Regions from separate parts of the Hafnia alvei genome, predicted to be linked through region 1. Evidence: predicted binding sites of a transcription regulator. Region 1 holds the regulator's gene; each other region holds the start of a gene.
The links. Region 1 encodes PurR, which represses purine synthesis genes. Its sites were predicted from a motif close to CANGCAAACGTTTGCNTG; they were not measured.

Region 1 (7,462 bases):
AAGCTGCCAGACCGCCCCAGCCACAGCCGATATCCAGCAGGGTCATTCCTGGCCGCAGTTGAAGCTTTTCACAGATCAGTTTTAGCTTAGCTTCCTGAGCCTGCTTTAGCGTCGTCGCATCTTTCCAGTAGGCGCAGGAATATTGCATATAGGGATCGAGCATTAGGCTGAAGAGATCATTTCCTAAGTCGTAGTGTTCCTTGCCGACGATCCATGCACGTTTTTTCGATTGAAGATTGGTAAGACGCGCCGCTGCGACACGCAAGGTGTCTTTGATGTGGTGTGGCAGCTGATTCTCAAGCCCAGCGCGCAGCACCTTCTGAAAGAAAATATCTAAACGGTCGCACTCCCACCAGCCATCCATATAGCTCTCACCCAGACCGAGTGAGCCTTCTTGCAAGACGCGTTTGAAAAAGTGTGGATTTTTAACGCGAATATCAAAAGGGCGCGAGCCATTAACCTCGATGTCTGCCGACTGCAACATTTCACTGGCAATTCGATACCATTGACTGTTTTGCACGCTTAGATCTTCTATACACGATGAACTCATAGTTTCTCCATGAACCAAATTCTTCATAAAACTGACCTGCTAGAGAGCGTTGGCAATCTAAAGGCGCACGAGTACCAACGGATAATCCGCGGTGTTTAACCCGACTTAGAAAAATGGAAAACTGAGGAAACCCATGCGGTTAGCAGGGACTCATCCTTAAGAAAAAATGTGATGTGCTCCGCACATCGGAAAGCAAAAGTTACTTACTAGCAGAATAATTGTAAAAGCAACCTTCGCAGTATAGGACGCAGCGGTGAGAGACTCAAGTATGAATCCGCACCGCTGCTCAATGGTTTAGCGTAAAGGAGACAAAAATAAATTAATGCTGTGACTGATGTTTTTTACCTGATTCACTCGCCGCTAGCGATTCATCGGATAATTTTCTTGTGACATTGTCACTTTTGAGCCAGTAACCGAAAGCAACCAATACTACGGTGCCCGCCATGATGGCGGTTGTGGCCAATAACGCTGACTCGACAAAAACGGATACCAGCAGGCTTGCCAAGAAACAGACGCCTAACTGTAGAGTGTTCTGCAATGCCGCTGCTTTGCCACTGCTTTCTGGGAATGGCGTTAATGCATTGGCAACCACGATAGGGTAAATCGCGCCGTTTGCCATGGCCATAATGCAGAAAGGGACTAACAGCGCAAAGAGTCCCGGTGAACCCAGCAGCGCCATCGCAAACATTCCTACCATGCTCAGGCTGTATACCACTAACAGCCAAGGCAGCATTAAGTTTCCGCCGATACGGCTCAGCAGCGCGCGGCAGCCATAGCCGCCAATCAAAAATGCGATGGTCTGTGGAACATAGCTTAGGCCAATGTCATTCGGGCCATAGCCCATATCGCCTAAAATGAACGGTGAACCGGTGAGCCACGCGAAGAAACCGGCGGAGCACGCCGCGAAAATCATCACGTTGCCGGAGAAAATATTCGAGCGCATCAGTTGGAAAAAGCTGATGTTCTCTTTAGGCTGGTTTTCTGCGGGTTTCCGACGCTCATCTTTAAGCATGAGGGTTGGGATTAACAGCAGCAAAGAGATGCCAAACAGCACGGCAAAGATAGCCTGCCATTCTAAATGGTTAAGCAACCACGCGCCCAATAGCGGCGCAAGAGCTGGGGACAATGCCACCAACGGCATGATGGTAGCGAACACGCGATTGGCAACGCCTTTGCTGTAGCGGTCGATAACCAGCGCCTGCCACGTCACGGCGGCAGAGCACACCCCAATCGCCTGCACAAAGCGCAGCACCAGAAGCTCTGTGGTGGTATCCACCCACAGCATGCCCAAGCAGCCAAGACTAAACAGGGTTAAGCCCATGGCTAAAACCGGCTTACGCCCGATGCGATCGGACAGAGGCCCCCATACCAGCTGCGCGAAGGCAAAACCGGCGAGGAAAATACTGAGACTCGCACTGATGGCACCAGCGGAAGCATTAAGATCCTGCTGCATCGCACCAAAAGCGGGAAGATACATATCAGTGGCCAGATATCCCAGCATGCTCAATCCGGCCAGATAGAACATGAAAAATGATGAAGTTCGCATTATTTTGACTCGTTATATATTTGTTGCAGAATGAATGTGTGACGCGGGGAGTGTAGCGATCTCTCTAATTACTTGTGAAACGCTAATATTTGCTATCATGGATGAAAATTTTTGAAAGCAAGAAAAGTGAGGTAGCGCACATGTGGTCGGAATACTCATTAGAGGTTGTTGATGCGGTTGCTAGGACGGGAAGTTTTAGTGCCGCAGCCCAAGAACTGCACCGTGTGCCGTCTGCCGTGAGTTATACGGTCCGCCAACTAGAAACTTGGCTAGCGGTATCACTGTTTGAGCGGCGTCATCGAGATGTTGAGCTCACCGAGGCAGGCGCATTTTTTGTTGATGAAGCTCGAACTATTATCAAAAAAATGAATTCCACCCGCCGTCAATGTCAACAGGTAGCAAATGGCTGGCGTGGACAGCTAAATGTTGCAGTAGATCGCATCGTTAATCCTCGCCGAAGTCGCCAACTGGTGGTCGATTTTTACCGCCATTTTCCTGATATGGAATTAATGATCCACCCAGAAGTGTTCAACGGCGTATGGGATGCACTGGTCGCCGGACGCGTAGAGGTGGCGATAGGAGCGACGCGCGCGGTTCCCGCCGGAGGGCGTTTTTCTTTTCGCGATATGGGGTTTCTACGCTGGCATTGTCTGGTTAGCCCCGATCATCCGCTGGCAACGCTGGAGGGTGAGTTAAGTGACGACAAAATTCGTCCCTTTCCTGCTTTATGCATTGAAGACACATCTCGAGATCTGCCTAAGCGCGATACGTGGCTATTAGATAACCAGCGCCGCTTGGTGGTGCCTGATTGGCAGTCGGCCTGCGATTGCCTGGAGAATGGGCTTTGCGTTGGCTTGATGCCTGCACACATGGCAGAACCGTTGGTTCATGCGGGTAAGCTGAAGATCTTAGAATTGGCTCAACCGTTTCCTGATAGCGCTTGCTGCGTAACTTGGGAAGATCATACCCGTTCGCCGGCGATTGACTGGTTGCTTGATTATTTAGGTGATACTGAAACGATGAATCAAGAGTGGCTGAGCCCTGAATAGGATTAGAGCATGATGATTTGGCCATGTGGCGGAACATCGTCTTCGTCGTGTGTCACTAGCAGGGTGGCAATATTCGCCTGACGTAATTCGCTAAAGACCCACTGGCGAAACTGTTGTCGCAGCGCTTTATCAAGCTTGGAAAAAGGCTCATCCAAAGCCACCACGCGAGGGCGAGAAAGCAGGGTGCGTAACAAACTGATTCTGGCGCGCTGGCCGCCAGATAATTCATCAGGATAGCGAGATGAAAATTCGTTCATGCCAATTTTCCCCAATGCCAGTGCGACCTGCCGATGCTGTTCTTCTCTGCTGGTGTTATCTGGTAATGCGAAGAGCAAGTTTTGCTCAACGTTAAGGTGGGGAAACAGCAAATCATCTTGGAATAACAGCCCTATCTTTCGCTGATAGGCAGGAAGCTCAGTCACCTCGCGATTATCAATCAGCACTTTTCCCTGCGTTGAGAGTGGGGCGTGAGCGTGTCCAGAAATGGCCATCAATAAGCTCGATTTCCCGCAGCCGCTTGGCCCCATCAGCGTGAGTATTTGGCCGCCTTCTACGTGGGTATTCAACGCTGAAGTTAGCGGTGTGCCATGCAGGAAAAGCTGAAATTGCTCGAGCGCTAAAACCGTCACAGTTTTTTATTCCTTGTTAATATGAATGGCAGAAATAGCGCGATACCGTAAACCAAAAGCGGAATGAACGTTTGCCACAGGGCCGCAACGGCAGCCATTCGACGATCGATACCGGATGCATAGGCAACGGTTTCAGTTGCCAATGTGGGGAAGCGCCCAGCGCCTAAGCCCAGCGTGGGTAAATATAATCCCATGCTAACCGCGAAACCTAGCGCAACGGAAAGCGTTAGTGGTTTGCTCAATAAACGGATCTTGATGCGCCAGAAACAGGTCCAAGGCGCTTTGCCAAGAGATTGTGCGGTGTAGAGCAGTCGTGAATCGAAAGCCTGCCACGCGCCGCTGAGGCTAAGAAAATAGTACGGAACGATAAACACCATATGGGCAAAGACAACGCTGGGCAGCAGGCCAATAACATCCAGCCAAGCGGCCATATGCTGTAAGCCGAAGATTAGGCTGATTTGTGGTATCAACAGTGGGGCGAGCAGAAGCCAAAAGTTCGTTTTGCTACGCGTATAAAATTGCCACTCCAAAAAACCAACGCACAGCACCAAGCTTAACAGGTTCGCCATCCCCGCAATGAGCAGGCTATTCATAATCGGCGCACTGAGCTGATGAATGCTGGTAAGCCAATAATCATCGGTCCACTGTAGCGGGAAAGAAGAAGAGAAAGGCCAACGCCACGCAATAGACCAAACGAAGAGTACCGCGTAAGCACCTAGCGTTAACAGCACGCCAATTGTCCAGAGCGGAGCAAGCGGCATACGCCATGTGTTGCGCCTTTGCCCATAAGCGTTGCGACAATATTTCAACCAGAGTTTTTCACCGCATCCCCATGCGCCAAAGCTGGCTAATGTCATCGCAATAAGCAACAGCGTGCCAGCGGCGGCCAAAGACTGGTGCCCCATCGAGGGTTCGCTTATCCATTGCCAAACTAACAACGCCAAGGTGGTTGGCTGCTGTGGCCCCAATAGAATCGCAATATCCACGGCGGATAGCCCAAAGGCGAGCACGCAAAACAGCGGCAGGCGCAGGGCCACCAGTATTTGCGGCACTAATAGCAACCACCAGACTTTTTCACTGTGGTAACCCAATGCGTTACCAGCCTGCATTTGACGGGCCACATCAATTCGCCCCGCGATGTTAAACGCCAGCAAAAATAAAAAGGGTGTCTCTTTGATCACCAGTAAAAGAATTAAGGACAGGGCATAAGGGTCATTGACGATCGTCCAATCAGGCGGGCGCACAAAACCCGTAAATGTTGGGGATATAAGCCTGAGTAGCCAACCTGAAGGAGATAACAGCAGTATGAGTCCGGTCGCCAGTGCAATATGCGGCATGGCTAAAATCGCGCTCGAAACAGCGCGAGCGGCCCCGCTGGCGCGCTGTATAACTTGCCCGCAAAGCGCTAATGCCAACCAAAGTGATATTAAGGTAGCGGCGATTGCGCTCCATAAACTCAGGCCAACCGAGCGCATCAAACCTGGCCATTGGAGTAAAAGCGTCCACGGCTGGATGAAGTTATTGAAAGAGGAAATGTCAGACAGCGGCTGAGTCAGTGCCAGCAGCGCTGCCAATATTGGCAACGCTCCGGCAAAGAACAGCACAACGGGGAACAGCGCTAAAAGAAAAGGGCTGCTCTTCATCACTTAGCGGCGATAGTCCAGATATGGGCCATCGGCAACGGAGCGACGCTCCACGAGTTTTGGATGAACTTCGATCGTTTGAGAATCTTCACGTTTGCTCACGATACGGTCGAGCAGCATATCAAAGGCCATAGAGCCCAAACGCTCTTTCGGCTGGTGGATGGTGGTCAACGCTGGTGAGAAGTAGCGAGCGTTGCGCACGTTATCATAACCGATCACCGATATATCCTGCGGTACACGTAAGCCCATCTCATCGGCGGCGCAGATTGCGCCCATCGCCATGATATCTCCGCCCACGAAGACCGCCGTTGGGCGATTTTTTTGCGATAGGATCTGGTGCATGGCTTTGTAACCGGATTCTGGCTCGAAGTCGCCTTCTACCATCCACTCATCGCGTGCGGAAATATTGGCTTCCTGCAGGGCTTTCAAGAAGCCGCGCAGACGACCTCCGCCGGTGTTACGGGAAAGCTGACCGGTAATCGCCCCAATATCGCGGTGACCGCGTTCAATTAAATAGCGACCGGCTAAATAGCCACCTTCGAACGCATTATCTTGAATGGCGTCGGTAAAATCACTGCGCTGTGTGCCCCAGTCCATCACTACCATTGGAATATTGCGGTAGTCCTCAAGGGTTTGCAGCAGGTTTTCTGGATATTCAGAGCACATCACTAACAGCCCATCGACGCGCTTTTGCGCCAGCATTGCCAAATAAGCTTTTTGCTTTTCAGGGTTATTGTGAGAGTTACATAAAATAAGCGTATAGCCTTGGCTGTAACAGGCGTTTTCAACGGCCTCAATCACCTCAGCAAAATAGGGCGCTTCGCTGGAGGTTGCCAGCAAACCGATCGATTTAGTGTGGTTCACTTTCAGGCTACGGGCGACGGCGCTGGGGGAGTAGTGCAATTCTTTAATGGCTTCCCAAACCGCGGTCTTGGTCTCTTCTGCGACAAAACGCGTCTTATTAATAACGTGAGACACTGTCGTGGTTGAAACGCCCGCGCGTTTTGCCACATCTTTAATCGTTGCCATGAAACAGATGACTCCTAAGCTAATGTCACAATGACATAGCTATTGCGTTAATCGTTTGCTTACGTACATCAAAATATACTGATTACAATCGCATCAAAGAGAGGAATATGCGGATTTATCAAGCGCCAGCCTATTCTTTTACGTTATGAAAGCTGATACGTAGCAGTAAACCGTAAATTTTGGCCTATAAAATGCAAAAGGGGAAGTCAAAATTGTGGGTTAACAGAAAGAATAATCGAAAGTTTTACTGCGTGCGATCCCATTTAAGGTATGTGAAAATGATTTCACACACTTTCTGCAAGTGTTTATGTATAATCAAAATTGATCTGATAACGAAATGCGGGAGAAGAAGAAATGGAAACCGACCTGAAATATTCTCTAATGACAACGGTCGCGGCGCTGGCTGTGATTGTTATCTTTAGTTTTGTTGCCGCGCTACATTGATTTATCGCTAAGTTTTCTATCGATAGCTATTAACATGGCTAAAACAAAAGGCGGTCAATTGACCGCCTTTTTCATGTGCGTAACTTAGCAAACTTATGCCAGATTTTTCGCCACGAATTCCCAGTTTACCAGAGCCCAGAAGTTCTCCAGATATTTAGGACGCGCATTGCGATAGTCGATGTAGTAGGCGTGCTCCCAAACGTCCACGGTCAGCAGAGGCTTATCACCGCTGGTCAGTGGTGTTGCTGCGTTTGAGGTGTTCACAATTGCCAAAGAACCATCGGCTTTTTTAACCAGCCAAGTCCAACCAGAACCGAAGTTGCCGATCGCGGATTTAGTCAGTTCTTCTTTGAAAGCGTCGAATGAACCAAATGCTTTGTTAATGGCTTCGGCTACTGCGCCAGTTGGTGCGTTGCCACCTTTTGGTGACAGGCAATGCCAGTAGAAGGTGTGGTTCCAAACCTGAGCGGCGTTGTTGAAGATCCCGCCGGTAGAGGTCTTGATGATCTCTTCCAGTGATTTACCTTCAAATTCAGTGCCTTTAACCAGATTGTTCAGGTTAACCACGTAGG
Region 2 (7,462 bases), 2.5 Mb from region 1:
TGCCATTCCTAAAGCCAACGGATATCAATCACTGCATACCTCGCTGATTGGCCCGCACGGTGTTCCTGTCGAAGTGCAAATTCGCACCGAAGACATGGACCAAATGGCAGAGATGGGTGTTGCTGCTCACTGGGCTTATAAAGAAGGCGAATCCAGCACCACGGCGCAAATCCGTGCACAACGCTGGATGCAAAGCCTGCTCGAACTGCAACAAAGCGCAGGAAGCTCCTTCGAGTTCATTGAGAGCGTTAAATCCGATCTATTCCCAGACGAAATCTATGTGTTCACGCCGGAAGGTCGCATTGTCGAACTACCTGCGGGAGCAACGCCGGTCGATTTTGCTTACGCCGTACACACCGACATCGGCCACGCCTGCGTAGGCGCGCGCGTCGATAGACAGCCATATCCACTGTCTCAGGCGCTGCACAGCGGGCAAAACGTTGAAATCATTACTGCACCGGGCGCTCGCCCAAATGCAGCATGGCTGAACTTCGTCGTCAGCTCCAAAGCTCGCGCTAAAATCCGCCAGATGTTGAAAAACCTCAAGCGCGATGACTCCGTAAGCCTTGGCCGCCGTCTGTTAAATCACGCGCTCGGCAACGGACGTAAGCTGTCTGACCTGCCTCCAGAGAATATTCAGCGCGAATTGGATCGCATGAAGCTTCATTCGATGGATGACCTGCTGGCCGAAGTCGGCCTAGGCAATGCCATGAGCGTCGTGGTGGCGAAAAATCTGCTAGGCGAGCCGCAACAAAGCAGCTCAAGTTCAGGCCGTAAACTGCCGATCAAAGGCGCTGACGGCGTGCTACTCACCTTTGCCAAATGTTGCCGTCCAATTCCAGGTGACCCGATTATTGCGCACGTGAGCCCAGGTAAAGGTCTGGTCATTCATCACGAGTCTTGCCGCAATATTCGTGGCTATCAAAAAGAGCCAGAGAAGTTTATGGCCGTGGAGTGGGATAAAGACATTGAGCAGGAATTCATTGCTGAAATCAAAGTGGATATGTTTAACCATCAGGGCGCGCTGGCGAATCTGACGGCTGCAATCAATGCCACCGCATCAAATATTCAGAGCATGAATACCGAAGAGAAAGATGGCCGGGTATACAGCGCCTTCATCCGCCTGACCACCCGCGATCGCGTCCATCTGGCGAATATCATGCGTAAAATTCGTATCATGCCGGATGTGATTAAAGTTAACCGCAACCGAAACTAACTCTATGACTCCTCAACGCTATGCGCGGATTTGTCAGATGCTTGCCACCCGACAGCCGGATCTTACCGTCTGTATGGAGCAAGTACACAAACCGCATAACGTTTCAGCCGTTATCCGCACGGCTGACGCCGTGGGCGTGCATCAGGTCCATGCCGTATGGCCAGGAAAAAGCATGCGTACCATGGTATCTACCGCAGCAGGCAGCAACAGCTGGGTATCCGTAAAAACGCATCCAGATATCTCCTCCGCTGTCTCGACGTTAAAGTCTGAAGGCATGCAAATTCTGGCTACGAATCTCTCCAGCACCGCCGTTGATTTCCGTGAAATAGACTACACGCGCCCGACCTGCATTTTGATGGGGCAAGAGAAACACGGGATCACGGCTGAAGCACTCGCCTTGGCCGATCAAGACATTATCATTCCCATGATCGGCATGGTTCAGTCACTCAATGTTTCAGTGGCTTCGGCGCTTATATTGTATGAAGCCCAACGCCAGCGCCAAAATGCAGGCATGTATCAACGCGAACACAGCCCGCTGAGCGAAGAAGACCAACAGCGTTTACTGTGGGAAGGTGGATATCCCGTGTTGGCCAACGTCGCCAAACGCAAGAAACTGCCGCGCCCACGTATCGATAACGAAGGGCAAATCGATGCCCCTCAAGCATGGTGGGATGCCATGCAGTCAACTAAAGGCTAACGATGAAAGGCCGCTTGCTGGATGCTATCGCATTAACTTCTTTAGCCGGCGTTGGCGCCAGCCAAGCAGGTAAACTCGCCAAAATAGGTCTGGAGAATATCCAAGATCTGCTGCTGCACCTGCCTTTGCGCTATGAAGATCGCACCCGTCTGTACGCTATCAACGATCTTCTACCCGGCATTTTTGCGACCGTAGAAGGCGAAGTGCTGCGCACCGATATTAGCTTTGGCCGCCGCCGCATGATGACCAGCCAGATAAGCGATGGCACCGGTATGCTGACGATGCGCTTCTTCAACTTTAACGCTGCGATGAAAAATAGCCTGTCTGCCGGTAAGCATGTTTTAGCCTACGGTGAAATCAAACGCGGTAACTTAGGTGCAGAAATTATCCATCCTGAATATAAAATTCAGGGTGAAACCGAGAACGTTGAGCTGCAAGAAGCCCTTACGCCGGTTTATCCCACCACCGAAGGTATTCGTCAGGCAACATTGCGTAAGCTGACCGACCAAGCATTGGCCTTGCTCGACACGGTGCCCATCGCAGAACTATTGCCCGATGAACTGCGCCAAGGGTTAATGAGTCTGCCAGATGCATTGCGTATGCTGCATCGTCCACCGCCAAATATGCAGCTTGCCGATCTAGAGCATGGTAAACATCCCGCGCAGCGTCGTTTAATTTTAGAAGAACTGCTGGCTCATAACCTCAGCATGCTTGCAGTACGAGCCGGAGCGCAAAGCCATAAAGCGCTGCCGCTTTCTGTGGATGACCGTCTCAAAAACCAGATGCTGGCCTCTTTGCCCTTTAAACCAACGGGTGCGCAAGAGCGCGTAGTCGCTGATATTGAAGCCGATATGGCGAAGCCTGTCCCCATGATGCGTTTGGTTCAAGGGGACGTAGGATCGGGTAAAACCTTGGTTGCCGCACTTGCCGCACTGCGAACTATCGCGCATGGCAAACAAGTTGCCTTAATGGCACCCACCGAACTACTTGCCGAGCAGCATGCCAATAACTTTCGTCAGTGGTTTGAGCCGCTAGGATTGAAAGTGGGCTGGCTGGCTGGCAAACAGAAGGGCAAAGCGCGTCAGACACAGATGGAAGCTATTGCCAGTGGCGAAGTCGATATGATCGTGGGCACGCACGCCATTTTCCAAGATCAGGTGCAATTCTCTGGATTAGCGCTGGTCATCATTGATGAACAACATCGATTTGGCGTGCATCAGCGTCTTGCCCTATGGGAAAAAGGCGAAGAGCAAGGTTTTCATCCTCATCAGTTAATCATGACTGCGACCCCTATCCCGCGCACGCTGGCGATGACCGCCTACGCCGATCTCGATACGTCAGTTATTGATGAGCTGCCGCCAGGCAGAACGCCGGTGACCACCGTTGCCATTCCAGATTCACGCCGCACCGACGTCATTGAGCGCGTTAAAAATGCCTGTTTAAAAGAGGGCCGACAGGCTTATTGGGTCTGCACGCTGATTGAAGAATCAGAGATGCTGGAGGCTCAGGCAGCAGAGGCTACCGCAGAAGAGCTCAAGCTGCTCCTGCCTGAAATTAAAGTCGCGTTAGTTCATGGGCGCATGAAAGCGGCAGAAAAACAGGAAGTGATGCGGGCATTTAAGGCGGGTGAAACTCAGTTGCTGGTCGCCACGACCGTAATCGAAGTTGGCGTTGACGTGCCTAACGCCAGCCTGATGATCATTGAAAACCCTGAGCGATTGGGTTTGGCACAGTTACATCAGCTGCGTGGCCGCGTCGGGCGCGGTGCCGTAGCATCACACTGTGTTCTGCTTTATAAAACGCCGCTGAGCCAAACCGCGCAGAAACGTCTACAGGTATTACGTGATAGCAATGATGGCTTTGTGATTGCTCAACGAGACTTAGAAATTCGTGGCCCCGGTGAGCTATTAGGGACCAAACAGACCGGTAGTGCAGAGTTTAAGGTAGCTGACTTGCTCCGCGATCAAGCGCTTATTCCTGAAGTTCAGCGCATTGCACGCCATATTCACCAAAACTACCCAGAACATGCGCAGGCACTTATCGAGCGCTGGCTGCCTGAACGCAGCCGATATACCAACGCATAATCTCGTGTAAAGCCCTCCCAGCCTCCCCTTACTCAGGGGAAGGCGCTGATCGAGATCACCAAACTGCTCCCTCCCCTGCGAAGGGGAGGGTTGGGTTGGGGTTGGGTTGGGGTCAGATCGCAATAACCGAAAACTACCCCATCACCGCAGGAAATACCGGCAGCATCAGGTATAGCTTGATCACAATCGCATTAACGATATCAATAAAGAACGCGCCAACCATAGGTACTACGAGGAAAGCCAAATGCGACGGACCGAAACGATCGGTAATAGCCTGCATATTGGCGATCGCCGTTGGCGTTGCGCCTAAGCCAAAACCACAATGGCCTGCGGCTAGCACCGCTGCATCGTAGTTTTTGCCCATAATTCGGTAGGTAACAAAAATAGCGTACAGTGCCATCACCAGCGTTTGAACCAGCAAAATGGCCAGCATCGGTAGCGCCAGCGAGGCAAGTTCCCACAGTTTCAGGCTCATCAATGCCATGGCCAAGAACAGCGATAAACTCACGTTCCCGAGCACCGATACCGCACGCTCAAACACACGATAGAAACCAACCGCATGCATCGTATTACTTAACACAACCCCGACAAACAATACGCAGACAAACGTTGGCAGCTCGAACGTCGTTCCACGGAGGAAATCAGCAATCACATGCCCCACGGTTAGACAGATCGCAATCAAAGCCAGTGTTTCAATTAACACCAGCGACGTGATCATGCGGCCGCTATAGGGTTTTTCAAACGCGGTTGGGACTTCCGTATCGTCCGGCGTTCCGTTAGGCGTTGATGAATGTTCGACTAAATAGCGAGCAACAGGCCCACCAATCAACCCACCGAGCACCAAGCCAAAGGTGGCACATGCCATGGCAACTTCAGTCGCATTCTCAAACCCGTAGCGTTCGCTGAAAACCTTACTCCACGCAGCGCCCGTACCGTGTCCACCGGACAACGTAATCGAGCCCGCTAATAGCCCCATCAGGGGATCAAGGCCCAGCATTTTCGCCATGCCAATACCAATGGCGTTTTGTACCAGCAGTAATCCCACAACCACAAAAACAAAAATGCTCAACGCCTTACCACCTTTTTTCAGGCTGGCTAAGTTTGCGTTAAGACCGATAGTGGCAAAGAAAGCGAGCATCAACGGATCTTTGAGTGACATGTCAAAACCGACCTCAAAACCCGTGGTTTGCTTAAGCAACAGAAAACCCAATGCCACCAGCAAACCGCCAGCAACAGGTTCAGGAATAGTGTATTTCGTTAGGAAAGGGATTTTTTGTACCATTTGGCGCCCGAGAAGAAGCACCAAGGTCGCCGCGACTAGCGTACCGTAAACGTCCAGATGAATCATTTTATTACTCCATGTAATAATTGTATTTATTTCAAATAATTATAGTTTTCTCACCGTTATTCAAATACGACATCCCCAATATAATTGGAGCAGCATTGGTGCAGAGCGCTTCAAGAATGAAGGGGACAAACGCTTAATTAGAAAGCAAAACGTAACCCTTGAGCAAGTTTCTTTAGCAAATAATGCGATCCAAAAGTCTCATCCTTTTTAGGTAAATTTGTGCGCAACCGATTGCTTTTGTGACGGCTATCATTAAAATGCGTGCATTGTTGCTTCTGGAATATGGATTATGACCACGCCATCCACTGAGTTCGACCAAGTTCACTCTTCAACCGCGAAGCCTAGCGCTACCGCGCCGGCCAAAAGTGAGCTGATATATCGTCTCGAAGACCGTCCACCTCTCCCGCAAACCCTTTTCGCTGCCTGCCAACATTTGCTCGCCATGTTTGTGGCGGTTATTACGCCCGCGCTACTGATTTGTCAGGCGTTAGGTCTTCCGGCGCAGGACACGCAACACATTATCAGCATGTCGCTATTCGCTTCTGGACTGGCGTCTATCTTGCAAATCAAAACCTGGGGCCCTGTTGGTTCGGGTTTGTTGTCTATTCAGGGAACGAGCTTTAACTTTGTTAGCCCTCTGATTATGGGTGGGATGGCGTTGAAAAACGGCGGAGCCGATATTCCGACTATGATGGCAACGCTGTTTGGAACGCTGATGCTAGCTTCCTGCACCGAGATTATCCTCTCGCGTTTCTTGCACCTAGCACGCCGAATTATTACGCCATTGGTATCCGGTGTGGTGGTAATGATTATCGGTTTATCGCTGATTCAGGTCGGTTTGGTTTCTATTGGCGGCGGTTACAGCGCTATGAACGACCACACCTTCGGTGCTCCGAGCAATTTGATGCTGGCAGGTTCCGTTCTGGTGGTGATCATTTTGCTTAACCGTCAGCGCAATCCTTATCTGCGTGTATCTTCATTGGTTATCGCCATGGCCGTTGGCTACGCGCTGGCGTGGGCGATGGGTATGCTGCCAGACACCAGCAATATGGAAAAAACCACCTCTCTGCTGATGGTGCCAACTCCGCTCTATTATGGTCTGGGCATTGATTGGAACCTGCTGATCCCGCTGATGCTGGTCTTTATGGTGACGTCTTTAGAGACTATCGGCGATATTACGGCAACCTCAGACGTATCCGAGCAGCCAGTTTCTGGCCCGCTCTACATGAAGCGACTTAAAGGCGGCGTTCTCGCCAACGGGCTTAATTCGATGCTGTCGGCGGTGTTTAATACCTTCCCTAATTCCTGCTTTGGCCAGAATAACGGCGTTATCCAGTTAACCGGTGTCGCAAGCCGCTACGTGGGTTTTGTGGTCGCCCTCATGCTGATTGTTTTAGGCCTGTTCCCTGCGGTGGCAGGTTTTGTGCAGCATATCCCAGAGCCCGTACTGGGAGGCGCAACCATCGTGATGTTCGGCACTATCGCGGCATCTGGCGTTCGTATCGTCTCGCGTGAGCCATTAAACCGCCGCGCCATTATGATTATGGCGCTCTCTTTAGCCGTTGGTTTAGGGGTTTCTCAGCAGCCGTTGATTTTACAATTCGCGCCGGATTGGATGAAAACCCTGCTGTCCTCAGGCATTGCGGCTGGCGGTATTACTGCCATAGTCTTAAATCTGGTTTTCCCACACGAAGATTAATACCGCATAAATGGCTAAAAAAGGTCGGATGTTTCTGCATTCGGCCTTTTTTATTGGTGTTTACATTTCATCCCTTGAGCCATCTTACTTAATACGGCATAAACTAAAGTACCTTTGGCCTGAAGGACTAATGCCGTGAAATTTATTGGAAAACTACTTTTAATCCTGCTCGCGATAATCATCGCGCTGGGTATTGTGGCTTATGTGATTGCACAGACCACATGGGGTGCCCGTCACATCAGCACGTGGGTGAACGAAAATACTCAATATCGATTGTCGCTTGGGAAAATACACCACGACATTCGCGACCCCGCAGAAATGACTTTGCACGATGTCACGCTCGCTAACGCTGGTCAGCCTCCTTTTCTACGCGCTGAAAAAATCAGTTTATCGCTCAGCGTACGCCAGCTAACCGAAC
Region 3 (7,462 bases), 1.0 Mb from region 1:
AAATCGAAGGTTGCTTTAGCTTGGTTATTGGCATCGTTCAATACCGTACCGGCCATTGCGCCTGATTTAACTAATGCCAGCGCTTCTGGCAACGCATCGACACCAAATACGGGAATCGAGGTTTTGTTGTGTGCTTTCAGTGCTTCAACGGCGCCCATCGCCATGGCATCGTTATTAGCGATAACCACTTCAATCTTGTTCGCATTTGGGCCAGACAACCATGCATCCATCTTATCTTTGGCCTGTGCGGTATCCCACATTGCCGTATCTAACTGCAATTGCTGAGTTTTAATACCTTGATCGTTGAGACTTTTCACTACATAAGTGGTACGAGCTTCGGCATCTGGGTGGCCCGGTTCGCCTTTCAGCAATACGAACTGAATCACGCCGTCTTTGTTCAGGTCCCAATTAGGATTGGCTTTCCAATGCTTACCAATCAGTTGGCCCTGAATAATGCCGGACTCTTTGGAGTCGGTACCTACGTAATACGCTTTGTCATAGCTATCCAGCGCCTTACGAGAGGGTTCTTTGTTGAAGAACACGACCGGAACATCGTTTGCCTTCGCTTTATCAATAATCGTTGGCGCAGCCGCAGGATCGACGAGGTTAATCGCCAGCCCTTTCACGCCACGCGCCATCAATACATCAACCTGATCGTTTTGTTTGGACTGATCGTTTTGTGAGTCATTCATCAGCAATTTGACGCTTGGATCTGCCTTAGCATCGTTTTCTAATGCCTTACGTACCACGGACATAAAGTTGTCGTCGTACTTATAGATGGTGACCCCAATATTGGTGGTTGCCGCCTGTGCCGCGACGCCAAACATCATGCTGGCCGCCAAAGTTGCTAAGGTAAACGTCTTCTTATTCATGTGAAGCTCCGATTGGATGTAGGGTATTTCAGCATGGATGTCCGATTTTTCAGACGCCCTTGTTTATCGTTTCCACTATCGCTGCGGCAAGAAAGCAAATACCAACGTGAACCGTTTAAAATACACATATCGTTTACATTTAGAATATCCCAGCCACTCTAGGTTTGACGCCCGAAAAACCTAGAGTATCAGGGCGATTTACACGTATGGCTGATATTTGTGATAGCGAAAACGCCACAAGAATAGACACGATTATGTTAATAATCTGTGAATGAACTCACAGATTGAAAACGGTTACATGGGCCAATCTGCTGACAAAGTGAGCTACGCCACAATTATCGAGAACCCACGCTCCAGCGCTGCACCAAGGTAGGCATAAAACAATGACCGTTGGCAGAGAGAGGCGTCTGATGAACGGACTTAAGCGCCAGCTCAGAGGCTAAAATAGCCATAGAAACAATAGGATAACGGACCGTGGTCAGTTTAGGGCTGGTATAGCGTGCAATAGGGATATCGTCGAAACCCACGATAGAGAATTGTTCAGGGATAGAAATACCATTTTCTTTTAACACGGCTAAGGCGCCGGCGGCCATAGCATCGTTATAGGCAAAAACAGCACTCAGCTGCTGATTGCGACCAAGGAGTTCCACCATCGCGGCCTCCCCGCCTTGCAGATCGGGCGAAGCATAGGCGTACCACGCTTTACCAATTTCGATATCCGCGAGTTGCATGGCGGTTTCGTATCCTTTCTGCCGCATCATTTGATCTTCAATCGGATGGTTCGAGCCTAAAAATCCAATCCGCCGGTGACCTTTATCCAGCAACAATTGCGTCGCCATTTGTCCGCCCGCCAAGTTATTCAGGCCCACACAGCGGTGTTCATAGCCAGGCACGATACGGTTGATCAACACCATACCCGGCACCTGATGCATAAACGCCACTAGCTCATCGTCTGATAGCATTTTTGCATGCACAATCAATGCATTGCAGCGCTGGCGAATCAACATTTCTATCGCTTTTCGCTCTTTGTCTGCATCGTGATAGCTGTTAGCAATCAGCAAGTTTTTGCGTTCTCGCTGGGCAACTTCATCAACGCCTTTAACTAAAGCGCCAAAGAAAGGGTCGGAAACATCCATCACCACCACACCCAACATATCGCTGCTTTGCGTGGCTAGCGCCTGCGCGTTGGCGTTCGGGCGGTAGCCGAGCTCGGCCACGGCGCTCTGTACCACCGCTTTCGTTTCAGGCGTGGTGATCGCCGTATTGTTCAAAACACGGGATACGGTAGCTACGGAAACGCCGGCCAGCCGTGCAACATCACGAATAGTGATCATGCGCGACGCTCACGGTGGCAAAGAAAAGCATAAAAATAAACACGGAATAGTGCAGGACAGCGAATGGTATTCATAGTGATCCCTGAGTCGAAAGCACGTACGTGATATGACCGCGCTATGCTACCCAGTTTTTCATCATTGCTGCGTGAAATATGTCACAGGAAAGAAAACGTTTTCATACATTTCATTAACCTTTAGCTTAACTCACGCTTTCTATCCCTATTTTTAGCGTCAAAATTCACTTGAACCGTTTTGGCTTAATCTCTGGTTTGAGCGCCAAGCGCCGTTAGTTTACGCCAAAGCCACTCAACAGGCCCCTGCTTAAAGTGACGCAGCCAAAGCACCGAGAAAACAATATTGACCAGCCATACCGCCGGAACAACCCAAAGCAATGCCGCTCTTGACCAGTGATTAAACATAGCAAATTGATAGAACAGCGTGGTGCACAGCAGCGTTTGCAACAAATAATTCGTCAACGCCATGCGTCCAACCTGCCGCAGCGCGAAGGCAAGTTTTAGCCGTGAGATTTGTGGCAAGAAGGCATAAATCAGCGAAACATAACCGATCATCATTAGCGGGACAGACAGTTCAGCAGGCACCTGAAGCAGATAGCCGCTAACGTGATATTCCCAACCATTTTGCCACTGCGCTAAGGTTGTCGGTACCTGAATGCCTAACCCCACTACCAGCGACCAAAGTGCGGTTCGCCGATAATGTCGCTGGCTGAAACTGCCGCTTAGCCAGCCGCTGCGCATTAATGCCGCACCGGCCAGCATCAGCCCCGCGAGCTGCCAACCATATTGCACCGCCAGTGCCATCAGATTTGCGCTGAGCAAATCGCTGCGATTACGCCATGCTTCCCAACCACCGTGTATTTTCCAAATGCCTTCGTACTGAATGGCGGCATATCCCGGCAGCCAAAATGCGCTCGGCTCAGGCCCTGCAATCAGCCCCAGCAACAGTAACAGCCCTAATCCAATGACATACAGCACAAGGCCGGTGCGCAGTAGCTGAAGGGTTGAAGTCGCATCGCGGATCATTCGCCAACTGATTAACCCAATCAGGCCATAGGCCAATAAAATGTCGCCATCCCAAAAGAAAATGGCATGAATTAGTCCGAATAAAACCAGCCAAGATAAACGCGCACGCAGCCAGTGTTTGCCTTTGGGCAACAATAGCTGAAGCCCTGCCCCAAACAGCAGCGCAAACATGGCTAAAAATTTGCCTTGCACGAAGATATGTAACAGACCCCACGTCAGCGTATCTGCACCATCGGGGAGGCCGTTATAAGCAGGGTTAAGATAGGCCGCTTTAGGTAAACCAAAGCCGGTGATATTCATTAAAAGAATACAAAGAATCGCCAGCCCGCGTACAAAATCCAGCGTACCAATGCGTGTTTTCAGCATGGTGGGTTTTGTTACCGCTTCGGGTTGAGAGTTTTGCAAACGCTGCAGCATAACGGCGATCCCTATAGACAGTACTTTAACGATACCCAAAATAATTCAAGTTGCTTGAAGGCGGCAAACCTGCAAATTCCCAGAAGCTTACTCCAGTAAGTGGCTGTGGTGAGCGGGTGCAGCCAACGCGTAAGCAGCTTGAAGTATGACGGGTATAGACAAAAACGCCGGCACATGGCCGGCGCTGTATCACTTCGAGTCAATCACCCGATTATTCCCACTCAATTAGCCGTGATGGCGTACCGCGCGCAAAAACTCCTGACGGGTATTCTGGCTCGATTTAAACAGCCCACCGAGCGAGGTTGTGGTTGTGGCACTGGTGGCGTCACGCACACCGCGTGCTTTCACACAATAATGGGTGGCATCAATAGATACCGCAACGTTATTGGTTCCCAACAGAGTTTGTAACGCCACCAAAATTTGCTGCGTCAAACGCTCTTGTACCTGCGGGCGCTGCGCAAAGAATTGCACGATGCGATTAATCTTCGACAGGCCAATAACGCACTCTTTAGGAATATAGGCCACCGTCGCTTTGCCATCGATGGTCACAAAATGGTGCTCACAGGTGCTGGTTAACGTGATATCCCGCACCGTGACCATCTCATCAACCTTCATCTTATTTTCAATGACGGTTATCTTGGGAAAATTCGCGTAGTCTAAGCCAGAGAAAATCTCATCAACGTACATTTTGGCAATACGGTGTGGCGTTTCCGCCAAGCTATCGTCAGACAAATCAAGATTGAGCAACTGCATGATTTCCGTCATGTGCTCTTTGATGCGCTGTTTACGTGTTTCACGATCTAACACTTCCCCTCGCAGGGGAGTTTCTAGGCCGCGAGCTTCTAGCGCCGTATGAACCAAAACTGCTTCTTTACTTAGCGATGACATCAATTCTCTCCTGCAGGTAATCTTAATTCTGAGCACAATTTGATGGTGATCACATCAGAATTTTGTCATCACTTTAGTGGAGTGCGAACGCTTTATCCAGTGATACTCTTTCAGCTATACATGAAAAACCGTCATTTGTTTAATGCATATAAAGTGTGCGGTTATCCATCAGTGCGCTCTGTTTGTGGTCTGCGCACGGGCTGGGTGCGAAAAACCAAGCCCCCCGCAACGAGTAAACCTATTGCAGCAATATACAGCGCAGGCTCTAAACGATGCGTTAGCGCCGTTGAAATAGCCGAAAGCATAGGGCCCACTAATTGGCCAACGGCGTAACCGGTGGTCAGCAACCCTGCCATATAACGAATGTGCGAAGGAGCCAACTCACGGCCATATTGCAGCGAAAGTTGAACTACGCATAAGAATCCGCCGCCGGTCAGTAATGCTCCTAATACCAACCCACTGACTCCAGGGATCGTTTCCGTGAACAAAATGCCTAATGCTTGGATCCACAGTACGATCGCTAAGCGTTGCTGAGTCAGCAGCCAGCGACGCGTCAAAATCCCCAAACCAATCCCCACCACGGCGGCAAAGCCAAATACTGGCCAAACAAACTGGGCAAATAGGCTATCGGGAAAACGGGCATGAGCCATTTGTGATAAAAACGTCGCCGGTAAAATATAGCCGAATCCAGCCAGACTGTAGCTCCACACAAGTCGTTTAAGTGCTGGCGTTAATACTAAAGGCTGAGCAGGCACGTCAGGGCGATGCAGCTCCCCTGCTCTTGGTAAGAAACGGGCGATAAAACCGATGAGCACCAGCGCTAACACACCATAAACCAGCCACGCCTGAGCCGCATCGAGATTGAGCGCGCTAATTCCGACCGATAGCATTCCACTGATAAAAATACCGGCGCCGGGGCCGGCAAACACCGCGGCAGCAAGATTTGGTTTTCCGAAATGAGCCAAACGTTCATTCGTCCATGCGGCCACCAACACCATTGCCCATCCGCTCGCCCAGCCAACCATAAAACGAATTAAGCTATGCCACCAAAAACCGCTTACGCAGGCTGAAAGCAGAGTTAAAAACACCGCTCCCCAGAGCCCAAGCTGTAGCCGCCGTTCAACCTGTCTGCTCGCACGCATGGCATCAAAAGCACCGGCCAAATAGCCCAGATAGTTAAGCGCAGCCACTAGGCCCGCCCCTGTCAGTGAAAACTGATGCTCCGCAATCATCAATGGAACTTGGGGCGTGAAAGCAAACCGCCCGATTCCCATTGCCACGACCAAGGCTAAAAAACCGCTTAATGCGATACGCACTGCCATTGCAGGATCTCCATCCCTATCACGCTTGATGATAGGTAATTGTTAAATAATTTGTTGCTATATTGCCTTGCCAAGCAAGTCTCAAAAAGTGAATAATTATAATTAAGTTATTCACGATAAGAGAATAATTATGAATCTTAACCAACTCCGCATGCTCTGTAGCGTAGTTGAAACTGGCTCAGTTGGTTCAATCAAGATAGATAAGAATTTTTTGGAAGATGAGATATTTTAAGTTGAGGCGCTCTAGGTAAAATGTTAGATGGCTTCATCATTGTCCGAATAAAAATAGCCTTACAACGGTACGCACGATTGTAAATACGCAGCATGTAATAAGGCTAAAAAGTAATTCCCATCGCTATTTATTCATATTTTGATGACTGTTTTTAATAGCGCTGGTTGGATAACCTTATTTTCATTATCCGTTATTTTAACGCTGAAGAAAAAACGCTGGTGTAGTCACCAGAGGCTTTTGATTAGGGTTACCGCTAGTGAATAGATCAACATAACCCTAAGAGGAAGGGTCATCACGATTGAATGACCACATGCCAATAAAGCTCATACCATTTACTTTACAAAGTTGGATAGGGTTTTAGCATCGGCTAATGAGAACATCGCATTGGTATCACCATTTAGGCCAATCATGGGGGGCAATGGCCGTTCTAGCGTAAAGCTCAGAGGCAGTCACCCCACACAGCATTCACGATAACATCAACATAGGGAGTAATAATCTTCGACATAATAGTATCCTGTTTAAATTAAAAATATTATTTCCGCCATATCTCATGACGGTACCGTTAGCGTTTATGCGCCAAATAATTCAATTCACATTGAAGCGAAAAGCGACCACATCCCTATAATATTAATTCAAATAAGTGATTCGACTGTAAAAATACAGGCAACAAAAATACAACTTGAAATATGACAATTATATTACTCAATTCTTAGAGGCAGATTAGCAGTCTCTAAAAAAACACATATCGAATCACTTTAAGTAGAGTTTTAATTAATCAGTAATGTTTACATCAATTGCTTGATAAAATGCATTGGTAGTATCTTCAATATTCCAAACAGCCAGAATAACTTGATAGCCCGTATTACCTGTTGGAATAGTACACTTATGGGTCACAGTCTGATCAGGCATGGCACCATTATCATTAAACTGACAAAACGGCTTGAGATTGAAATCCGCACGTGTCAGTGGCTTCGCATTATTCCAGCCTGGCTTGGTTAGATAATATTTCCAGCTTGAGGTTTTATGCTGTGCGGTTAGATTCCATACAAACGTATTATCCCCGCTTTTAATTGAGGTTTTTACCCAACGGGTTGGGCTTTGACTATCTAAGTCGCCAAAGTTGTCTTTACCGCCACTAGCCAGGTGACCATCAGCAGGTCCGCCAGAAGGAAATTGCCCCTGTCCTTCAATACTTTGTGGTTCATATTGGACTGAGCCACAATCATGATTAACACCTTGTTGGCACTGATAGGCTCGACTTGGTGGAGAAGTCACATACCCATGAGCATAAGAACCTTGGCAATACAGCATAATACCGGCAGCCAGCACTGAAGTTGAAATTAACGCGTGTAATTTC
Region 4 (7,462 bases), 1.7 Mb from region 1:
CGGTTTTAAGGCAGGCAGCAGCCAAGTTGCCAAACTATCGGCGTTGACGGCGAGAGAGAGCAGTAGCGGGCCATCGGTGCTGCTATCGTTGCCTAGCCACTCCTCTTCAAGTAGCTCAACCTGATGCAACAAAGCCAGCAAACGCTGTCCCTGTTCCGTTGGGCGAGGAGGGACGGTACGAACCAGCAGGGGCTGACCGAACAGGTTTTCTAACTGCTTGATTCGCTGTGAAACCGCTGACTGAGTTATACAGAGTTTTTGTGCCGCACGCTCAAAGCCACGTTCGCGTATTACCGCATCCAGTGCTTGCAAAGTCCGGTAGTCCGGGCGTTTCATGTTGTTCTTCGTCCCCTGCTCTTATGATTTTTATATCTTAATAACTGCAATATGCCACATTTTTTCCCCTTCAAGAGGAGAAAATGCACTCTTATCATGGAAAAGGTGATCGCTTAGGGCGAAAAAGCCGCCTTCTGACACGCCATTTACAGGCAGTTACTCTATAATACGCACACGTTTTCGTAGCATAGTCCATAGGATTCGGTAATGACTCAAGATGAACTGAAAAAAGCAGTGGGTTGGGAAGCGCTCAAGTATGTAAAACCAGGCACCATCGTGGGTGTGGGCACGGGCTCAACCGCCGCGCATTTTATTGATGCACTGGGTACCATGAAAGGGCAGATCGAGGGCGCGGTATCAAGCTCTGATGCTTCCACTGAGAAACTGAAAAGTTTGGGTATTACCGTTTTCGATCTTAACGAAGTCGATTCGTTAGATATTTATGTTGATGGTGCGGATGAAATCAACGGCCATATGCAGATGATCAAAGGCGGCGGTGCTGCACTGACTCGCGAGAAGATCGTGGCGGCCGTGGCGAAGAAATTTATTTGTATCGTCGACTCTTCTAAGCAGGTAGATATTCTGGGTAACTTCCCGCTGCCTGTAGAAGTGATTCCGATGGCGCGTTCTTACGTTGCGCGTGAGCTGGTGAAGTTAGGTGGTCAGCCAGAATATCGCCAAGGCGTTCTGACCGATAACGGCAACGTGATTTTAGACGTGCATAATCTGAAAATTATGGATGCGATTGCGTTAGAAAAACAGATTAACGGTATTGCCGGTGTGGTCACCGTTGGCCTGTTCGCGAATCGTGGCGCGGATGTAGCGCTGGTTGGCTCGGCTGACGGCGTGAAAACCATTACGGCTTAAATTATCAGCCATGATGAATCAGCAGCTCCGAAACTTCGGGGCTGTTTTTTTATGCGTACTGCCTTCGGTTTTTTATCTTATTCTTCCCTCTTCGTTAACTTCGTTTTAAACATAGAATTCCATTTATTTATCACACCCCCTAAATTCGGTGACATATGTCACATATTTGCGCTTGACGATACTTTCACGCTGTCACGATTAAAAGCAGTAGCATTTTTCGCCAACTTTTAACGTTTTCAACCCGTTGCTCACCCCCATGTAGGCAATCGGTTGGCTTGCTGGATGCGTAATATTTGTTATGTTGGCTGCATGCCGCAGGAGTTTTGTTTTCCGTTGCGGCCACACTAAGGTTCGAATTAACAGGGGTTAGGGTCGGGTCATGGCAAAAGTATCTTTGGAGAAAGACAGGATTAAGTTCCTTTTAGTTGAAGGGGTTCATCAAAGCACCGTCGACAATCTACGTGCAGCGGGTTACACCAACATCGAATATCATAAAGGTGCGCTGGACTCGGAATCGATGAAGTCATCCATTCGTGATGCACATTTCGTTGGCATTCGTTCCCGAACCCACCTGACCGAAGATATCTTCGCTGCGGCTGAAAAATTGATTGCCGTAGGCTGTTTCTGCATTGGTACCAATCAGGTTGATCTTACCGCTGCGGCAAAACGTGGCATTCCGGTATTTAATGCGCCGTTCTCTAATACACGCTCGGTAGCCGAAATGGTGCTGGGCGAGCTGTTGCTGCTGTTACGCGGCATTCCAACGGCCAATGCCTGTGCACATCGCGGTGAGTGGAATAAACAGGCTGTGGGCTGTTTCGAAGCGCGCGGTAAAAAACTGGGTATTATTGGTTACGGTCATATCGGAACTCAGCTGGGTATTTTGGCTGAAGGGATTGGTATGAACGTCTTCTTCTACGATATCGAGAACAAACTGCCGCTGGGGAATGCGCAGCAGGTACGCCATCTCTCTGATTTGCTCAACATGAGCGATGTCGTGACATTGCATGTGCCCGAAACGCGTTCCACCAAAGATATGATTGGTACTGAAGAGTTGGCGCTCATGAAGCCCGGCGCCATTCTGATCAACGCATCGCGCGGCACCGTGGTGGATATCCCAGCCTTGTGCAACGCGTTATCTTCTAAGCATTTATCTGGCGCGGCCATCGACGTGTTTCCAACGGAGCCAGCCACCAACAGCGATCCGTTTAATTCGCCGCTGTGTGAGTTTGATAACGTCTTGCTGACGCCGCATATCGGCGGTTCCACGCAGGAAGCACAGGAAAATATCGGTGCTGAGGTAGCGGGTAAACTCACAAAATATTCTGATAATGGTTCTTCATTGTCGGCGGTGAATTTCCCTGAGGTTTCCTTGCCGATGCATGAAGAAAATGTCAGCCGTCTGCTGCATATTCATGAAAACCGCCCAGGCGTACTGACGCAGATTAACCAGATTTTTGCGGAAGAGGGCGTAAACATTGCCGCGCAGTATCTGCAAACCAATGCTCAAATCGGCTATGTCGTTATTGATATCGAAACCGAGACTGAACGCGCGGAAGCGGCGTTGCTGCGCATGAAAGAAATTACGGGGACGATTCGTGCCCGTTTGCTGTACTAATCTCTAAGCGAGAGCTTATTAGCATTAATAAAAATGGCAGGCTAATGGCTGCCGTTTTTATTGGAGAGTTTTGTCATCTTACCAGCGGTAGTGAGTGCTGGGCGTGATGATTTCTGGCAGTGGAACGTCCCACTCTTGTACCGGTAACGCATCGACTCTCTGGCAGTCATGCGCCAATCCTATAGGGTACGGCCCGCATTGTTGCGCGTAGGCACTTTCCCAATCCTGCAAAGTACGGTCATAAAATCCGCCGCCCATGCCTAATCTTTGCCCTGTGGCGTCAAATGCAACCAGCGGGGTGAAAATGATATCCAGCCGAGACACAGGCAATACCTTCTGTACGTTAAGGCGTGGTTCTTCAATGCCAAAATGATTCAGAACCATTTCGCTTTCAGGGGCGTAGTGTAAAAACAGTAGGTTACCGCGGCTGAAGGGATGCAGGACCGGAAGATAAACCGATTTTCCCGCCTGCCAAAGACGTTCAATCAGCGGTCTGGTATCCAGCTCACCGTCGAAAGAGAGAAATAGGGAAACGGTGTGTGCATTTTGAACGCGCGGTAGTTGCATCACGCGCATAGCAATATCTTGTGCAGCCTGACGTTGGAAATCAGCACTAAGGTTTTTACGCAATTGGCGAACTGAACGGCGGATATCCGAACGAGATAGACAGGAATTTAAAGTAGAATTGCTGAGAGAGACGTTATTAGACATGACACACCCGTTTAAGGATGTTTGGTGTAAGGGAATCTCCGAGGTGCCGCAGCAGGCTGTAACCCTTGAACCCATGGTTCAAGGTGAACGCAACGACGCAATCTTAAGGCTTCTCGGAGACCGAGCGTGCTCACCGATTACGGATCCGCCGCATTCTTGAGGTATTAAATATCGGCTCAGGGGACTGGCCCGCACACGAACACCTCAGAGAAATTTTGTATCCTTTACTGTTAATTAGCTTATCACATTTTTCTTAAAATGATACGACTTTCTTTAAAAATCGTTAGCTAATCAACATGTTACAACTATAAGTCACACTTATTCGAACTGCGCACCCTGACGATCAGTGATGCGACCTTGTTCCAGCAGAGCTTGTTCGATGGTCTGCTGCAACATGCGAATTCTTTGTTCCATATTGGAAGCATAATCGCGAGTTTTCAAGCGTTCTTGCGCCAGTTCGTGACATACGTTTAATGCCGCGATGAAAACTAGTTGCTCCGTATTGGTGACTCTAGTGCGAACTTTGAGATCTTGCAACCGCTGATTAAGATCCTCTGCAGCCTGATTCAACGCTTCTTGTTGTTCTGGCGGGCAATTAACTCTTAACGAACGACCAAAAATTTGAATATCTACCGGTTGTGCAGACATACCACCTTCCTGCCTAGATTTTGCGCCAGTTTCAAAACCGCGAGGGTCACTAAATCGGGCGCCAACTATATATACCTCGCTATGCAGATACAAGCCTTTTGACTCATGCCCTTCATACTTGAAGATTTATCTGTGTTGGCTGCTCTTGCTTGCCGACTTGATGTAACTCCAACTATTTTGGACATATACCCTTGGTAGCGAAAGCCGCAAATGTGAATGCAACTTCAATGACTTTGGGTATGACAAGCCTTATAGCGTGCCCTTTTCTGGTATAGCGACTGATCTTGATGGTAGCATAACACGAACTTTATCTGCCAACGATGACCAAAACGTATGCCAATTGAGATTACTGTACCCGAATATTCTGTTTTTACTCAGGCTTTGCAGCAGCAAGGCGTTGGATTAACTCCCGCTGAAATGCATGGCTTGATCAGCGGGATACTGTGTGGCGGCAATCATAACGATAATTGGCGCACGATGATCCACGATCTAACCAACGACGGCGAAGCGTTTTCTCAAACGCTCGCACAGCCACTTCAGGTGACTTATCAGCATACCCGTGATGCGTTAGAAGACGATGGTTTTGGCTTCCAACTGCTTTTGCCAGATAGCGACGACGTAACCGTGTTTGATCGTGTCGATGCGCTTTCCGGCTGGGTAAACCATTTCTTGCTGGGGCTAGGAATGATGCAAAAAAATCTTGGCCAGATTAAAGGCGAAGTCGGCGAAGCTATCGACGATCTGCGTAGCATTGCTCAGTTAGGCTACGAAGAAGACGAAGATCAGGAAGAGCTGGAACAATCTCTGGAAGAAGTCGCGGAATATGTGCGTATGGCAGCGATGCTGTGTCACAGCGAGTTCTCACAGAAAAAGCCAAATGCGGCTGAAATGCAAAAACCCACTCTGCACTAAATTAACATCACGCCAAGCGCAACGATGAAATCAGGCGGAACTCCTACCGCCTGATTGATCTTGCTTATCCCATTACGCAATCCGCATGATAGTCTATATCCTTCATACTTGAAGCTGCATCCGTGTTGGCTGCTCATTTCGTAGAGCGCCACGCCATGTGCTCGCAATTGCCGATTTCAGGAGAAGGTCATGACCCAGCAAGAATTTCAACGTCGCCGTCAGGCTGTTTTGGCACAGATGGCACCCGGTAGTGCCGCGCTTTTTTTTGCTGCGCCAGAATGTACCCGCAGCGCTGACAGTGAATACCCTTATCGCCAGAACAGCGACTTCTGGTATCTGACCGGCTTTAACGAACCTGAAGCCTTGCTGATCCTGATTAAAAGCGACGAAACCCACAATCACAGCGTGCTGTTTAATCGCGTGCGTGATTTAACCGCCGAGATTTGGTTTGGGCGTCGTTTAGGGCAAGAGGCTGCGCCGGCAAAACTCGGCGTCGATCGCGCACTGCCTTATGGTGATATTGAAGAGCAACTTCACCTGTTGTTGAATGGGCTAGATGTGGTTTATCACGCTCAGGGCCAATATGATTTTGCAGACCAGATTACGTTTGCCGCGCTAGAAAAACTGCGTCGCGGCATGCGCCAGAATTTCCGCGCGCCGGCAACGCTGATCGATTGGCGTCCTTGGGTGCATGAAATGCGTCTGTTTAAATCGCAGGAAGAAATTGCAGCGATGCGCCGCGCAGGTGAAATCACCGCGCTGGGCCATACTCGAGCAATGGAGAAATGCCGTCCCGGTATGTTTGAGTACCAGCTCGAAGGTGAAATCCTGCATGAATTCACCCGTCATGGGGCGCGTTACCCTTCCTACAACACCATCGTGGGCGGCGGCGAAAACGGCTGCATCCTGCATTACACCGAAAACGAAAGCGAGCTCAAAGACGGCGAGTTGGTGTTAATTGATGCGGGCTGTGAATATAAAGGCTATGCCGGTGATATCACACGCACCTTCCCCGTCAATGGCAAATTTACCCAACCTCAGCGTGAGATCTACGATCTGGTGCTGGCCTCAATGGATAAAGCGTTTGAAATCTTTGGCCCAGGCCACAGTATTCGTGAAGCTAACGACGCCGCAGTACGCGTGATGGTTGAAGGGTTAGTCAAATTAGGCGTGATGAAGGGCGACGTAGATCAGCTGATTGCCGATCAGGCGCATCGTCAGTTCTTCATGCATGGTTTGAGCCACTGGTTAGGCTTGGATGTACATGACGTCGGTGATTACGGTTCTTCTGCTCGTGAGCGCGTGTTAGAACCGGGCATGGTGCTTACCTGCGAACCGGGGTTATATATCGCGCCAGATGCTGATGTTCCGGCGGAGTATCGCGGAATTGGCATCCGTATCGAAGACGATATTCTCATCACCGAGAAGGGCTTTGAGGTGCTGACCAAAGATGTGGTTAAGCATGCTGACGATATTGAAGCGCTGATGGCACAGGCAAAAGCCGCTAGCTGAGGAACGATACACGGCATGAAAATGATCATTGTAGGCGGAGGCATGGCGGGCGCAACGCTGGCGTTGGCGGTTTCCGCGTTGAGCGCAGGACGCGTTCAGGTTGAGGTCGTTGAAGCGGTTTTGCCAGACAGCCGAAAACATCCGGGATTTGATGCGCGCGCCATTGCGTTAGCCTACGGCACCTGCCAGCAATTAGCGCGTATCGGTGTGTGGCCAGCGCTGAAAGCGTGTGGAACACCGATTGAGCGTGTTCACGTCAGCGATCAGGGTCATGCCGGTTTTGTGGGGCTTGAAGCATCTGACTATCAGATCCCGTATTTAGGTCAGGTTATTGAGCTGCATCAGGCCGGTTCGCGACTGTTCAAACTGTTAGAAAAAGCGCCCGGCGTCACTCTACACTGTCCGGCAAAAGTGGTCGACGTCGAGCGCCAACAGCACAGCGCTACTATCACGCTGGATAATGGTACCCGTCTTTCTGGTGAGTTACTGGTGGCAGCAGATGGCTCATCATCGGCGTTAGCACAGCACTGTAACGTTGACTGGCGCAGCGAGGATTATGGTCAGATAGCAGTTATTGCCAACGTCACGACCTCTCTACCGCATCAGGGCAAAGCGTTTGAGCGCTTCACCCGAAACGGCCCGTTGGCGATGTTGCCGATGAGTGAAGGCCGATGTTCGCTGGTGTGGTGCCATGCGGCTGAAGATCAGGCTAAGGTCGACAGCTGGAGCGATGCTGAATTTTTACACCAGCTGCAACAGGCTTTCGGCTGGCGTTTAGGTACCATGGTGAAAACGGGGAAACGCCATAGCTATCCGCTGCGCTTAACGTCTGCCCAGCAACATATTAGCCATCGCCTT

Region 2: a site for PurR is predicted at 5,566-5,583, ahead of AB3Y96_RS00175 (NCS2 family protein). Genes of this name have one in related genera too.
Region 3: a site for PurR is predicted at 2,369-2,386, ahead of galS (HTH-type transcriptional regulator GalS). Genes of this name have one in related genera too.
Region 4: a site for PurR is predicted at 1,463-1,480, ahead of serA (phosphoglycerate dehydrogenase). Genes of this name have one in related genera too.

Annotation. Positions count from the first base shown of each region.
Region 1 covers NZ_OZ061315.1:2,508,300-2,515,761, reverse strand. Annotated here, with positions in the region: gene cfa (cyclopropane fatty acyl phospholipid synthase) at 1-550, opposite strand, end outside; gene punC (purine nucleoside transporter PunC) at 870-2,096, opposite strand; gene punR (DNA-binding transcriptional activator PunR) at 2,237-3,145, shown strand; gene AB3Y96_RS12035 (ATP-binding cassette domain-containing protein) at 3,148-3,774, opposite strand; gene AB3Y96_RS12030 (ABC transporter permease) at 3,771-5,417, opposite strand; gene purR (HTH-type transcriptional repressor PurR) at 5,421-6,446, opposite strand; gene AB3Y96_RS12020 (YnhF family membrane protein) at 6,801-6,890, shown strand; gene sodB (superoxide dismutase [Fe]) at 6,984-7,462, opposite strand, start outside.
Region 2 covers NZ_OZ061315.1:35,800-43,261, reverse strand. Annotated here, with positions in the region: gene spoT (bifunctional GTP diphosphokinase/guanosine-3',5'-bis pyrophosphate 3'-pyrophosphohydrolase) at 1-1,216, shown strand, start outside; gene trmH (tRNA (guanosine(18)-2'-O)-methyltransferase TrmH) at 1,221-1,913, shown strand; gene recG (ATP-dependent DNA helicase RecG) at 1,916-3,997, shown strand; gene gltS (sodium/glutamate symporter) at 4,131-5,345, opposite strand; gene AB3Y96_RS00175 (NCS2 family protein) at 5,635-7,044, shown strand; gene AB3Y96_RS00170 (AsmA family protein) at 7,180-7,462, shown strand, end outside.
Region 3 covers NZ_OZ061315.1:1,497,750-1,505,211, reverse strand. Annotated here, with positions in the region: gene mglB (galactose/glucose ABC transporter substrate-binding protein MglB) at 1-872, opposite strand, end outside; gene galS (HTH-type transcriptional regulator GalS) at 1,208-2,206, opposite strand; gene yeiB (DUF418 domain-containing protein YeiB) at 2,464-3,612, opposite strand; gene folE (GTP cyclohydrolase I FolE) at 3,889-4,551, opposite strand; gene AB3Y96_RS07155 (YbfB/YjiJ family MFS transporter) at 4,713-5,873, opposite strand; gene AB3Y96_RS07150 (lytic polysaccharide monooxygenase) at 6,877-7,462, opposite strand, start outside.
Region 4 covers NZ_OZ061315.1:779,186-786,647, forward strand. Annotated here, with positions in the region: gene AB3Y96_RS03755 (LysR family transcriptional regulator ArgP) at 1-336, opposite strand, end outside; gene rpiA (ribose-5-phosphate isomerase RpiA) at 544-1,203, shown strand; gene serA (phosphoglycerate dehydrogenase) at 1,583-2,821, shown strand; gene AB3Y96_RS03770 (5-formyltetrahydrofolate cyclo-ligase) at 2,900-3,532, opposite strand; RNA gene ssrS (6S RNA) at 3,564-3,746, opposite strand; gene zapA (cell division protein ZapA) at 3,851-4,180, opposite strand; gene AB3Y96_RS03785 (YecA family protein) at 4,514-5,092, shown strand; gene pepP (Xaa-Pro aminopeptidase) at 5,282-6,604, shown strand; gene ubiH (2-octaprenyl-6-methoxyphenyl hydroxylase) at 6,620-7,462, shown strand, end outside.